DNA from 2 places in the Quadrisphaera oryzae genome. Region 2 is predicted to be linked to the other one. Evidence: predicted binding sites of a transcription regulator. Region 2 holds the regulator's gene; the other holds the start of a gene.

Region 1 (7,193 bases), on a different contig from region 2:
CGGCTGCCGGCTCCGGGCAGACCGCCCACCCCTGCCTCACGGGAGGCAGGGGTGAGCGCGAGCTGGCGGGACGGGTCAGCGGGGTCAGCAGTCGCAGGTGCGGCGGGCTGAGGGGATGTCCGGGGGTGGCCCCTCATCGTGCTCGCCCTGCTCATCCGGCTCGGGCGGCTCGGGCGGCTCGGGCGGCTCACCCGGCGCGGGTGCCCCAGCTCCAGGTCGGGGTCCCTGGTGTGGTCCCTGGTGGCCGAAGGCGCCGGGGTCGGTGAGCAGCAGCAGCTGCTCGGTGCGCCGCGCAGTGGTGTGCTCCAACGCCCGGCGGGGGTTGAGCAGCCACCGCTGCAACGGGTCGACACTGACCGGCGGACGCACCTGCGGGGCACCGCCCACCATCCGCACCTGCCACACACCGAGGGTCACCAGCACGTGGTGACGCCCGCACAACAACACCCCCTGGTCCACATCGGTAGGACCCCCGTGCCCCCAGGCGTGGGTGTGGTGGGCCTCCCACCACCCCGGCGGGGAGGTGCACCCCGGGATCACACACCCGCCATCACGAGCCAGCATCGCCCGGCGCTGGGCCGGGGAGAACAACCGCACGCTGCGTCCCAGCGCCAGCACCGCAGCACTGCCGCCCTGACAGGACAGGGTCACCGTGTGCAGCAGCGCCGTGCACGCCAGGTGCTGCAGCGCGGTGGTGCCCAGTCCCCGCCGGGTGGTCTCACAGCTGGCTTGCCCGGCCCCGGGCACACCGGTGAGCTGGTCGGTGGTGGCGGTGACGATGAGGCGCGCCGCCTCCCCACCGCGGGCCTGGTCCCCGACCCGGCCCAAGCGGGCCAGCAGTCCCAGGGCGTCGGCGCGGCGCTGGGGCGCGGTGCGCTGATCACGCACCGCCACCCCCGCCCGGCCGCCGGCCGGTTGCCCGGCCGGCTGGGCATCGCCTCCGGTGGCGCCCTCACGGTCGCCGAACCCCGGCAGGGGCTGGCCGGTGGGCTGGTCGGCGGGCTGATCGGCCAGGGGGGCGTGCACGGTGGGGTCGGGCTGGGCGTAGTGGTCGATGGCGGCTTTGAGCTCAGCGCCGGTGAGCGCGTCCAGGCGGGCGCGCACGTCCACCACCCCGTCGGCGTGCACGGTGAGGTGCAGGTAGCGCTTGTCCACGGCGTCGGGGTCGAAGCCGCGCTCGGGCCGGTCGGGGTCGATCGTGCGGGCCACCACCTCGCAGGCGATGACGGCCTGGGGGTGGCTCAGCCCGGGCAGGGCGCTGGCCAGCAGCGCATCAGCCAGCGCCCCGTGGGCGCGGCGCAGCCGCGCGGGCAGGGCGGCCAGGGTGCGCCGGGCCAGGGCGGCGATGTCGGTGGAGACCTGCCCGGCGGCGTGGGCTGCTCCCAGGCGTCCCAGTCCCTCCCCGCAGTGGGTGTGCGCTGGGCTCATCGCGGCTGCAGCGGCCACCTCCGCGTCCAGGTCCACACCCAGCCCCACACCCTCATCCACGCCGTCGTCCACGCCGTCGTCCACGCCCTCGTCCACGCCCTCGTCCACACCCTCGTCCACACCCTCGTCCACGCCGTCGTCCACGCCGTCGTGGCTGGTGGTGGCCGCGCTGAGGTCGGCGCCGACCGGGATCGGCAGCGGAGCCGGGGGCGTGGTCAGTGCCGTGGCCAGGCCTGCTTCGGTGCTGGCGCGGCGGGGGTCGGCACCGGTGTGGGTCAGCAGCAGGTCCACCACCGAGGTGGCTCCCAGGGTCTGCAGGTCTGCGGGGGTGAAGGAGGCGGTCAGGCGCAGCAGCGCCGCCTCCAGCACGTCGCGGGCGCGGGCGCCTTGGCGCAGTGCCTCCACCCGCTGGTGGGGGCTGAGGGAGGCGAGGTAGCAGGCGGCGGCTGCGGCCTGGTCAGCTCCGGCGCGGGTGGTGGTCATGGCCTGGGCCAGCGGACCAGTCAGCGGACCGGCCAGCGGCAGCGGCACTTCACCGGCAGACGTGCCATCGTCGTCCTGGGGAGCGCAGGGGTCGGCGCCGAGGGCACCGGGGGCCAGCGGCTCAGCGACCCAGTCGGTGCTGCTCCCCTCGGTGCTGCTCACCTCAGGGCTGCTCGCCTCGGGGCTGGCGCCACCGGTGGAGTCGCCCTCGTGGGGCGTCTCGGCGGCCGTCCAGGTCATGTGGATCACGCTAGGGGTCGGCACCGACAGTCGAACGGGCGTGCAACGGGCCTGCACAGGGGCATGATCCGTGCAAGTCGAGGTTCACCCGCATGCCTGGTCCTCACGTGGCGTCGCAGGGTGGTCACTCCCATGGGGGCGATCCCCGCAGCCTGCGGATAGCGCATCTCCCAGCCCCGAAGGCTGCGGAAAGCCACCACCTCAAGCCCGCGAAGCGCTCGGATCCGCAGCGCAGGGGTGACGGCGACCCCCGTTCCTGTGCCACCATCCCCGCATGGTGGCGGCGACCCCGACGGTGTGGGAGCGCTCCGCGCCCGACCCGGCCCTCGTGAGCAAGGCCCTGGCGGGCAGCGAGCAGCGCGTCTTCTGGCTCGACGAGGCGCCCCCACCCCCCTCCGCCCAGCAGCTGACGGCTGGCACCACCGCGGACCTCGTGGTGGTCGGCGGCGGCTACCTGGGCCTGTGGACGGCGGTGCTGGCCAAGCGCCGGGACCCGGGCCGCAGCGTGGTGGTGCTCGAGGCGGAGACCGTGGGCTGGGCGGCGTCGGGCCGCAACGGCGGCTTCTGCGAGGCGAGCATCACCCACGGCGAGGAGAACGGCCGCAACCGCTGGCCGTCCGAGTACGACCAGCTGCACCGCCTGGGCCGGGAGAACCTCGACGCCTTCGCCCGCGACGTCGCCGAGCTCGGCCTGGACTGCCACTTCGAGCGCACCGGCAGCCTCGCCGTCGCCGTCGAGCCCCACCAGGTCCCATGGCTGTCGGAGGGCCTGTCCGAGGGGGCGGACCACGACGTCCTGGACGCCGCCGCCACCCGTGCCCACATCGACTCCCCGATCTTCCTGGCCGGGCGCTGGGACCGCGACGACGTGGCCCTGCTCCAGCCCGCCCGCCTCGCCCGGGAGCTGGCCCGCGCGGCCCGCGAGCTGGGCGTGCGCGTCTTCGAGCACTCCGCGGTGACCGCCCTGGAGAAGCCGGGTGCCAAGGGCGGTCCGCAGGTGGTGCGCACCGCACGGGCCTCCGTCACCGCTCGGCAGGTGGTGCTCGCCACGGGGGTCTTCCCCGCGCTGCTGCGCCGCGACCGCCTCATGACGGTGCCGGTCTACGACTACGTGCTGATGAGCGAGCCGTTGACGGCGGAGCAGAAGCGGGCGGTGGGGTGGGAGGACCGCCAGGGGCTGACGGACCTCGCCAACCAGTTCCACTACATCCGCCTGTCCGCGGACGACCGCGTGCTCTTCGGCGGGTACGACGCCATCCACCACGCGGGCGGGCACGTCAACAGCCGCTACGAGGACCGCCCCGCCAGCTACGAGCGCCTGGCCAGCCACTTCTTCACGATGTTCCCGCAGCTGGAGGACGTCCGCTTCAGCCACCGCTGGGCCGGGGCCATCGACACCTGCACGCGCTTCGCCGCGTACTACGGCACGGCCCGCAAGGGCGACCTCGCGTACGCCCGCGGGTTCACCGGTCTGGGGGTCGGGGCCACGCGCTTCGCCGCGGAGGTGCTGCTCGACCTGCTCGCCGGCGCCGAGACGGAGCGGACCCAGCTGGAGATGGTGCGCCGCAGGCCGCTGCCGTTCCCCCCGGAGCCAGCGACGGCGGTGGGAGTGGCCCTGACCAGGGCCTCCCTGGACAGCGCCGACCACCACCAGGGCCGCCGCAACCTCTTCCTCAAGGCCCTCGACGCCGCCGGCCTGGGCTTCGACTCGTGAGCGCCTCGCCGGGGCGTCCGACCCGGCTGCTGTGCGCGGACGCGCTCACCGCCGACCTGCCCGAGGCTCTGCCCGCCGGTGAGGAGGTGCTGGCCGGCTCGCCGACGGCGCGCTACCGGGAGCTCTCCGGTGGTCCCGCGAGCGGTGGCGTCGAGGTGGGCCTCTGGGAGATGACGCCCGGGGCGGCCCGCGACACCGAGTCCGAGGAGCTCTTCGTCGTCCTCAGCGGCCGCGCCACCGTGGCGTTCGACGACGACGACGAGGTGCTCGAGCTGGCCGCCGGGTCCGTGGTGCACCTGCGGGCAGGCGACCGCACCACCTGGACCGTGCGCGAGCCTCTGCGCAAGCTGTACCTGCAGCTGCCGTGACCCGCGCGGCGCTACGGGCGCGCGAGGTCGGCGAGCCGGACGACGTCCAGGTCCACGCGGCCGCTGACACCGTCGACCCGTCCCCACCACGCGTGCTGCCACACGGACCAGCGCACGTCGGGGCGTCCGGTGAAGCTCACCAGCCACCGCGGTCGCTCTGACGCCTCGAGCACCGGGTAGACGCGTTCCCAGTCCTCACCGACGTAGAGCACCACCGGCCGTCCCCACGCCCGCCCCACCGCCTCCAGGAAGGCACCGAGCTCGGCGTCGACCTGCGCGCCACCGGGGCGCGAGGAGCAGTTGCCGGCCAGCTCCAGGTCCACGGCCGGCGGCAGGGCACCAGCCTCCGGCGGCGCGGTCCGCAGGAAGTGCTCGGCCTGCTCACCGCCCGGACGGCACGGCGTGAAGAAGTGGTAGGCGCCGCGCTGCAGTCCGGCGCGCCCGGCCCCCGCCCAGTTCTCGGCGAACCGCTCGTCGGTGACGTCGCCGCCCTCGCTGGCCTTGACGTACGCGACGTCGTCGGCTCCGGCGCGTGCTCCACGCCGCGCAGGCTGCGGAACGGGCGGCCTCCGGACGGGGACCTCGACCCCACCGGGCGGGCGCGTCGATCATGGCTCGTGCGACGACGCCGGTTCCCTTGGCCTCCCGCGGAGGACCGCGGCCGGGACCGCGACCGGGACGGTGGTGTGACCCCGGGCGGGATCACCCCTCCGCCGGGGGTCCTGCCCGGGTGGGACTGGACGCCACCGGGCGGGCTGGAGCTCCGCGACGCCGACCTGCCGTGGTGGGTGCGGGTGTGGCGACGGCTGCCCCTCGTGGACAGGTGGGCGCACGTGTGGATGTGGCACCACGGCGGCTTCGCGTTCCCCGAGCCGCCAGGGCAGGGCGGAGACCCCGCGGGTGACCGCGAGCCGCGTCGGCCGCTGCACCCCGCACCGTCCCTGGCGCAGAGCCGGTCCCCGCGGAGCTCTGGCGCGCGACGGTCCTGACGGGGCAGCCCGACCCGGGAGCACGACCGGGTGCTCCCGGGGAGCGCGCGGCCGAGGCAGCGGACAGACTCGTCGCTCGCGCGCACCGCTGGTGGGCGCGCCCGGAGCAGGAGAGCCACCCGTGAGCACGACGACCCCCGGCAGCGGTGGCGCCCCGCCGCCCCGCCCGCCCTCACACGGTCCCCGCGCACGCCGGCCAGCGCCGACCGAGCAGCCGAACGAGCGGCCGACCGGGCAGCTCGAGGTGCTCGACGAGCTGCTGGACGACGGGCGCCAGGACGACTTCGTCGGTGGACGCGACCTCACGCACTGGCCCACCGCGGCGGGCCGCGCGCTGCACGCGGCGGCGGTCCGCGCCCGGCGCTGGCTCGCCCCCCGCGAGGTGTGGGCGCTGACCCTGGTCGTCGGCCTGGTGGTCACCGCCGCGTTCACGGCGGCAGCCGCCGGTGTCTACGACGCCGTGGTGGAGGGGGACGGCGTGACGGGGCTGGACCAGCCCGCGCTGCAGCTGGCCCTGCAGCACCGCTCGCCGGGCCTGGACACCGCCGTCACCTTCTACACCGACATCGGCGGCCCGGTCGGCATGCCGCTGCTGGCCGCCGCCACGGCCGCCGCGCTGGCGATCGCCTGGCGGCGCTGGACGCCGGTGACGCTGCTGGTCACCACGATGCTCGGGTCCCTGGCCCTGACGATGGCCGGCAAGGCCAGCGTGGGGCGGGCCCGCCCGCCGCTGGCCGACGCCGTGCCGCCCTACGAGCACAGCTTCAGCTTCCCCAGCGGGCACACGCTCAACGCCACCGCGTTCGCCGGGATCGTGGCCTATCTGCTCCTGCGGAGGCTGCGCGCGGCGTGGGCGCGCCGCCTCGTCGTCGTCGTCGCCGTGCTGTTCGCGGTGACGATCGGGCTGAGCCGCATCTTCCTGGGGCACCACTGGTTCACCGACGTCCTGGTGGCGTGGGTGCTGGGGCTGGCGTGGCTGGGCGTGGTCATCACCGGCCACCGCCTCTACCTCACGCTGCGCCGTGGCCAGCACAGCGCAGGCGGTGGTTCAGGCGGCGGTCCGCGCGACCGATGAGGAGGGGGTGACCCGCACCCGCGCCAAGAACCTCGTCATGGCCTTCGTCGTCCTCGTCACGCTCGCCGTGTTCGCGCTCATGGCCCTCACCCCGACCGACCACTCGCGGTCGGGGTCGATGAGCGGTCACGACATGAGCCAGATGGACGGCATGAGCGGCATGGACGGCATGGACGGCATGAGCGGCATGGACGCGGACGCCACCGGCCACTGACGGCAGCTGACGGCAGCTGACCGAGTCGGCGGCCGCGGTCGGCTCGCCTCACCCGTCGAGGTCGGTGCCCGTCGGGAGCGCTCGCGCCGGCTGCGCTCCGCCCGCCTCCAGCGCTGGCGCGCCACCGCCCTCCAGGTGGGCGCGCACCCCGGCGGCGACGGCGGCGACGGGGCGCGGCGGCAGGTACGCGGACGCCCCGGCGCGCAGCATCCGGCCCACGGGCCCGGCGTAGTCGACGCCGAGCACGTCGTCCTCGACCTCCGTCACCACCACCCGCGCCCTCGGGAAGCGCGCCCGGAGCACCTCCAGCAGCTGCACGCTGACCGGGTTGACCAGCAGCACGTCGGTGCTGGCGGGAGCCTCGTGCAGGTCCAGCACGAGGTACCCGGGCCCGAAGGAGTCCGCGAGGCGGCGCCGGACCTCGCGGGACAGGCGCATCGCCGTCGCCACCACCTGCACCCCCTCGGGCACCTCGACGTCCGGCGGCGGCAGCCGCGGCGCGTCGAGCACCTCACCCTCCAGCACGGCAGGACGCACGGTGAGCACGCCCAGCGCGCGTCCGCCGCGGTGCAGCGGCACCTCCGCGCCGGCCAGCGCGGCCTCGAGGGCGGCGCGCACGTCCGGGGGCACGGCGGCCAGGTCGAGCGACGGGGGAGTCCTGCGGAGTCCGGCCACGGGGGCA
Region 2 (7,193 bases):
TCCACCGACACCGACCGGCCCAGCTACGCGTGGTCCTTCCCGGTCGGGGACGGGCGCGCGAACGTCGGGTTCGGGCAGCTGGTGGACTCGCGCTCGAGCGCGGGGCAGACGCCCACGCGCGCGCGGCTGCTGGAGCGACTCGAGGAGCTGCTGCCGGGGACCACGGCCGGCGCCGAGCAGGTGGCCGGGCACCCGCTGCCGCTCTCGACAGGTCGCAGCGGTGTGTGGTCGGTGGGCAGGGTGCTGCTCGCGGGCGACGCGGCCAGCCTCGTCAACCCCGTGACGGGGGAGGGCATCTACTACGCGGTCCTGTCCGGCGTGCTCGCCGGGCGCGCGGCGCTCGGAGGTGGCCGCTACGACCGCATGCTGGGCGAGGCGCTGGTCGGGCACCTGCGGCACACGGACCTCGCGGCCCGGCTGGTCCGCAGCGACCGGCTGCTGCACGCGGCGCTGCGCGCCTCGGCCCGGGACACCGGCGTCTTCGACGACGTCGCCGACATCGGCCTGGCCCGCGGACGCCTCACGCGCCGCGTGGTGACGGGGATGGGCCGGGCCCTGCTCGCCGGCTGATCCTCGAGCGAACCGCCACCTGGAGTGGCGGTCCGCTGTGACCTGCGCCACGTTGGGGTGATGTCGACCCGCGACGACGCGGCCGGTCAGCGACCGACGAGCGCCACCCCCTCCGCCAGCACGTCAGTCCTGGACCCCTTCCGCGGGTCGACGCTCGCGGTGCCGCAGGTGCGGGCGCTGCCGAAGCCGCCGAGCCGGTGGCTGCCGCTCATCGGGCCGGGCATCATCGCCGCCGGCGTGGGGCTGAGCAGCGGCGAGTTCGTGCTGTTCCCCTTCATCGCCTCGCAGGTGGGGCTGGTGTTCGTGTGGGCCGCGGTGGTGGGGGTGGTCACGCAGTACTTCGTGACCATGGAGATCGAGCGGTACGCCCTGGCCACCGGCGAGACGGCGGTGACGGGCTTCAGCAGGTTCTGGCCGCACTGGGGCCTGGTCTTCGCCGTCCTCACCTACGGCGCCAACCTGTGGCCGGGGTGGGCCACGAGCTCGGCGACGCTCATCAGCTTCCTCACCGGCGGGACACCGCGGTTCATCGCCATCGGCCTGCTGGTGGCCATCGGGCTCATCCTCACCCTCGCCCCGGTCGTCTACGTGGCGCTGGAGAAGATCCAGATGGTCAAGGTGGCCGCCGTGCTGCTGCTGCTCGTGGTGGGCGCCGTCGCGGCCATCTCGGCGACGGCGTGGCGCGACGTGCCGACCATCGTCACGCAGGCCGGCTTCCCCGCGGCCGAGCTGGGGTTCGCCACCCTCTTCGGCGCCATGATCTTCGCCGGCGCCGGCGGCGGGCAGAACCTCGTGCAGTCCAACTGGATCCGCGACAAGGGCTTCGGCATGGGGCACTACGTGCCGCGGCTGCAGAGCCCCGTCACCGGTGAGCCGGAGGCGGTGCCCAGCACCGGCTACGTCTTCCGCGTCGAGGGCCCCGAGGGGGAGGAGAACCTGCGGCGCTGGCGCGGGTGGTGGCGCTTCGCCAACGTCGAGCAGCTGAGCACCTTCGTCGCCATCACCGTGGTGTCGATCTTCTTCACCTCGCTGCTGGCCTACTCCACGGTCTTCGGCCTCGAGGACCTGCCGAGCGACATCCAGTTCGTCCGGGTGGAGGGCGAGCAGCTGGCGCAGGCCGTCGGCAGCTGGTTCGGCGTCTTCTTCTGGGTCATCGGGGCGTTCTCGCTGTTCGGCGCCGCGCTCGGCATCACCGACTACACCAGCCGCATGGCCGCGGACGTGCTCAAGACCAGCTACCTCAGGGGCGCCGACGAGAGCCGCCTCTACTTCTGGCTCACCTGGGGCCTCGTGGCGATCGGCATCGTGGTGCTGCTGGTCGGCTTCGACCAGCCGATCGCGCTCGTCGTCGTCTCCGCCACCGTCGGCGGTCTCATGATGACCATCTACTCGGCGCTGCTCATCGCCACCAACCGCCGGCTGCTGCCCGCGCCGCTGCGCGTCAGAGGTGTGCGGCTGGCGCTGCTGGTGGCCGCCATCCTCATCTACGGCACGGCGACCGTGCTGACCATGGCCCAGCAGCTGCCGAAGCTGCTCGGCTACTTCGGCTAGAGCGAGCGCAGCACCGTGACGACGCGGCCCAGGACGGTCGCGTCGGTCCCGTCGATGGGGGAGTACGCGTCGTTGCGGGGGAGCAGCTGCACCCGGCCGCCGCGGCGCTGCAGCACCTTGACCGTGGCCTCGCCGTCGATCATGGCGGCGACCACCTCGCCGTTCTCGGCGACGGGCTGGCGGCGCACCACCACGTAGTCGCCGTCGCAGATGGCGGCGTCCACCATGGAGTCACCGACCACCCGCAGCGTGAAGAGCTCGCCCTCGCCGACCAGCTGGCGGGGGAGGGCGAAGACGTCCTCCACCTCCTGCTCGGCCAGCAGCGGCGCACCCGCCGCGATGCGGCCGACCAGCGGCACGAAGGCGGTGTCCTCGCTCTCCGGCACCACGGGGACGGCGGGGCCGCCCTCCTCGCGGCCCGCTCCGCGGCCGGCGTCGACCACCTCGATGGCGCGCGGGCGGTTGGGGTCGCGGCGCAGGTAGCCCTTGCGCTCGAGCGTCACCAGCTGGTGCGCGACGCTGCTGGGGCTGTGCAGCCCGACGACCTTGCCGATCTCCCGCATGCTCGGCGGGTAGCCGCGGCTCGAGACCGACTCGCGGATGGTGTCGAGGACGGCCCGCTGCCGGCTGGTGAGGTCGTCAGCTCGGCTGGAGGTCCCCTTCGGGGCTGTCGTCGCCACGAACGCAGCGTAGTGGATCGAGCACGCGATCTCAAACAGGCGTTCGACCCGCGTCGGGGTCTCGGCCAGGGGGCGCGCAGACCGTACTGTTCCGTCGTGTCCGTCGTGCCGCAGCAGGAGACGCCCTCGCTCTCGAGGGTCGAGGTCAACGGCCTCAACGTCATCGACGAGTCCGAGCGCCGCGGGAAGCCGTCCAGCCTGTTCTGGCCGTGGTTCGCCGCCAACGTCTCCGTCTTCGGCATCGCCAACGGCGCGTTCGTGCTCGGCTTCGGGGTCAGCTGGTGGCAGGCGCTGCTCGCGGGTGTGGTCGGGATCGTGGCGTCGTTCCTCCTGTGCGGGCTCGTCGCCCTCGGCGGCACCCGCGCGTCCGCGCCGACCATGGTGGTCTCGCGCGCGGCGTACGGCGTCCGCGGCAACAAGGTCCCCTCGGCCATCAGCTGGCTGCTCACCGTCGGGTGGGAGACGGTCCTCGTCTCGCTGGCGGCGCTGGCCACCGCCACCGTGTTCACGACGCTGGGCTGGGGCGGCGGAGCGGTCACCAAGGCGGTCGCCCTCGTCGTCGTCGTCGCCCTGGTGGTGGGCGCCGGGGTGCTGGGCTTCGAGGCGATCATGAAGCTGCAGGCCGTCATCACCTGGGTGACCGGCGTGCTGACCGCGGTCTTCCTCGCGCTGCGGGTGCCCGACCTCGACTGGGGCGCGATCACCTCGGCGCCGAACGGCTCCTGGCAGGCGCTGCTCGGCGCGGCCGTGTTCAGCATGACCCTGTTCGGGCTCGGGTGGGTCAACGCCGCCGGCGACTACTCCCGCTACCTGCCCCGGCACTCCTCCCGCCCCGGCGTGGTGTGGTGGACGACGTTCGGCGGCGCCGCCGCGCCGCTGGTGCTGCTGGGCTTCGGGGTGCTGCTCGCGGCCTCCTCGCCGGCGTTCGCGGAGGGCGCCGGCACCGACCCCATCGGCGCCCTGGCCACCGGCCTGCCCACCTGGTTCCTCGTGCCGTTCGCCGTGGTGGCGGTGCTGTCCCTGGTGGGCGGCGCGGTGCTGGACATCTACTCCTCCGGCCTGGCGCTGCTGTCCCTGGGGCTGCCCGCCCCGCGCTGGGCGGCCGCCCTGGTGGACGGCGCGCTCATGGTTGCCGGCGCGGTGTACGTGGTCTTCGTCTCCGCCGACTTCCTCACCCCGTTCCAGGGGTTCCTCATCACCCTCGGGGTGCCGATCGCCGCGTGGGCGGGGGCGGCCGTCGCGGACCTGGTCCGCCGCTCCGGCGCCTACGACGACGCCGCCCTCTTCGACCCCGCGGGCCAGTACGGCTCGGTGCGCTGGGGGGCCGTGGCGCTGCTGGTGGCGTCGTCCGTCCTCGGCTGGGGGCTGGTGGTGAACACCAGCGCCACGTGGCTCGCCTGGCAGGGCTACCTGCTGGGGCCGGTCGGCCTGGGCGGGAAGGACGGCCCGTGGGCCTACGCCAACCTCGGGGTGCTCGCCGCCCTGGCCGTCGGCTTCGTGGGGCAGCTGCTCCTCACGCCGTCGGCGAAGAAGACCCTGCGGACGGGGGCGCTGGCTCGCCGGTGACCAGCGCGCGCAGCTGCGCCAGCGGCAGCTTGGGCGTGCGGTCCTCCGTGACCAGGCCGTTGGCCTCCTGCAGCGTGTCGGCCAGCTGCGTGTAGCACCACCCGACCAGGCCGCCCGCCTCCACGCACGCGTTCGCCGCGCCCAGCAGGTCGCCCAGGCGGCGGGCGTAGTCGCCGGCGTCGGAGGCGGTCGAGTACCCCCACGTCGCGCCCTCGGGCGCCGCTGCGCCATCGACGGCGGGCGTGAAGCGCACCCCGCCGAACTCGCTGAGCACCAGGGGCCGCTCCTCGGCCGCGACGTCGCCGCGCCCGCCGGCCACCCGCAGGCGCCGGCCGTTGGCGCTCACCCGGGCCGAGGACGACGACGGCGAGGGCACGCCCACCAGCGCCGCGGCGGCCTCCGGCGAGCCGTAGCGGCGCACGAGCACCTCCCCGGAGTCGGTGTAGTCGTGCACGGTCCAGAGGTCGGAGTCGGTGTGCTCCCACCCGTCGTTGCTGATGACGGGCCGGGTCGGGTCCAGCGCGCGGGTGAGGTTCGCCAGCGCCGTCGCGTATGCGCGCTCCCCGGCGGAGACCGCGATGTCCTGCACGCCCCAGCTCTCGTTGAGCGGCACCCACGCCACCACGCTCGGGTGGCTCGCGTCGCGGCGGACCACCTCCAGCCACTCCGCCGTCAGCAGGGAGACGGCGCGCGAGGTGTGGGCGTAGGCGCCGGCCGTCTCGGCCCAGACGGTGATGCCGAGCCGGTCGCACCAGTGCAGGAAGCGCGGGTCCTCCACCTTCTGGTGGATCCGCACCGAGTCGAACCCCAGGTCGGCCAGCAGCTGGGCCTCGGTGCGCAGCCGCGCGGCGCTGGCGGCCAGGTGGGTGTCGGGCCACCAGCCCTGGTCGAGCACGCTCCGCAGCGTGCGCGGGGTGCCGTTGAGCAGCAGCTGCCCGGCGCCCACCTGCACCGAGCGCATCCCGAGGTAGCTGGCGACGGCGTCCAGCTCGGCGCCAGCACCGGCCGGTGAGGCGGGCCCCCGGGTCAGCAGCCGCACCTGCGCGTCGACGAGGTGGGGGTGCTCCGGGCTCCACAGCAGCGCCTCGCGCTCCTGCCCGTGCCGCAGCAGCGGCACCGCCAGGGCCACCTCGACGCGCGGTCCCCCGCGCTCGGTGGGACCGGGCACGGCGACCACGGCCTCGGCGAGCACGCGCTCGTCGTCGTCGTGAGCCCCGAGGGACAGGCGGACGGCGAGGCTGACCGGCTCCACGGGGACGCTCGACAGCTCCGCGACGAGGTGCACGGTGGCGCCGACGAGGTCGGTGGTCCAGGTGAGGTGCTCGATGCTGACCGCCGGGACCACCTCGGCCCAGACCGTCTGCCAGATGCCGGAGGTGCGGCGGTACCAGATGGCGTGCGGGGCGTCGTGCCAGTCCTGCTTGCCGCGGGGCAGCTCGGGGTCGCGGGCGTCGTCGACGGCGCGGACCACGAGCACGTGCTCGTTGTCGAGGTCCAGGTCGGGGCCGGGGGTGAGGAGGTCGGTGACGTCGGCGGAGAACGGCGTCTGCCCGCCGGTGTGCTCGGCCACGAGGTGGCCGTCGAACCAGACCCGCGCGCTGTGGTCGACCGCACCGAAGCGCAGCACGAGCCGCGCCCCCGACCCCTCGGCCGCGAGCTCCCCGGCGCCGGCGACGTCGCGCAGCCGCAGGCCGCGGCGGTACCAGAGCTCGGCGAACGGGCCCTGCTCGCCCACCCCGGACGCGGAGCTCTCCGGCGGGTAGGGGACGACGACGTCGCGCTCGAAGCCCGTCCGGTCCTGCAGGGACCCACCGCGCCACAGGCCCCGCGGACCGGGGGACCCGGCGGGGACGAGGCCCAGCTGCCAGGTGCCGCCGAGGTCGGTCCAGTGCTGTCGCAGCAGCTGCGGACGGGGGTGCTCCCCGCTCTGCGTGCTGGCGCGGGGGAGCTGTGCCGTCTCTGCCACGGGCCGGAGTGTGCCACGGCGCGCCACCGGATTTCTATCGTTGCAAATCGGGGGCCGACCATGCAGACTCCGGGCCAGCGCACGACGAGGAGGTCGATGATGTCCACGAGGCTGCCCGCAGGGCACCCACCCGTCACAGCACCGCCGGGCCCCAGCCGCCGGGGGGTCCTGGCCGGGGGCCTGGCCGGCCTGGGGGCCCCTGGGCCTGTCCGGTGGCCTGGCCGGCTGCGGCTCGCCCCTGGCCGCGGGCGTGGCGGGCACCCCGCTCGACCCCGGGTCGGTCACGTTCTGGAACCTGTTCGGCGGCGGTGACGGCGCCCGCCTGCAGACGATGCTCGACGAGTACCGCACGCAGCACGGCGGCGCGAGCTCCCTGACCGCCGCCACCTTCGCCTGGGGCAACCCGTACTACACCAAGGTCGTGCTGGCCACGCTCGGCAACAAGCCGCCGGACGTCGCCGTGGCCCACGCCACCCGCGCGACCATCCTCGCCCAGGCCGACCTGCTCGAGCCGATCACCGAGGACCTGCTCGGCCTCGTGGGCCTGTCGAGCTCGTCCTTCACCGAGTCGGTGTGGAACGCGGGGAAGGTTGGGGACAGCTACTACACCGTCCCCCTCGACACCCACCCCTTCGTCATGTACTTCAACAGCGACGTCTGCCAGAAGGCGGGCCTGCTCGCCGGCGACGGCAAGCTCAACAGCATCCAGGGGACCGAGGCGTTCGAGGCGGCGCTGACCGCCATCAAGGGCGTCACCGGCGCCACCCCGCTCGCCGTCGCCTCCGTGGGCGACACCGCCGGCCAGTGGCGCCTCTTCCAGACCCTGTACTGGCAGCAGGACGGGGCCACCCCCTTCCTCG

The links. The regulator LexA, encoded in region 2, represses DNA repair genes until DNA is damaged. The targets are predictions, from matches to a motif close to TCGAACANNTGTTCGA.
Region 1: H7K62_RS06110 (HNH endonuclease signature motif containing protein) is a predicted target of LexA. The motif match lies at 2,182-2,197, and genes of this name have one in related genera.

The regions. Positions count from the first base shown of each region.
Region 1 covers NZ_JACNME010000002.1:547,840-555,032, reverse strand. Annotated here, with positions in the region: gene H7K62_RS06110 (HNH endonuclease signature motif containing protein) at 85-2,151, opposite strand; gene H7K62_RS06105 (NAD(P)/FAD-dependent oxidoreductase) at 2,426-3,865, shown strand; gene H7K62_RS06100 (cupin domain-containing protein) at 3,862-4,233, shown strand; partial or broken gene H7K62_RS06095 (GH25 family lysozyme) at 4,245-4,739, opposite strand; gene H7K62_RS23590 (phosphatase PAP2 family protein) at 5,344-6,297, shown strand; gene H7K62_RS06085 (hypothetical protein) at 6,305-6,511, shown strand; gene H7K62_RS06080 (hypothetical protein) at 6,560-7,186, opposite strand.
Region 2 covers NZ_JACNME010000005.1:38,711-45,903, reverse strand. Annotated here, with positions in the region: gene H7K62_RS11115 (NAD(P)/FAD-dependent oxidoreductase) at 1-570, shown strand, start outside; gene H7K62_RS11110 (Nramp family divalent metal transporter) at 631-2,121, shown strand; gene lexA (transcriptional repressor LexA) at 2,118-2,801, opposite strand; gene H7K62_RS11100 (purine-cytosine permease family protein) at 2,898-4,367, shown strand; gene H7K62_RS23840 (glycoside hydrolase family 2 protein) at 4,315-6,333, opposite strand; gene H7K62_RS11090 (extracellular solute-binding protein) at 6,584-7,193, shown strand, end outside.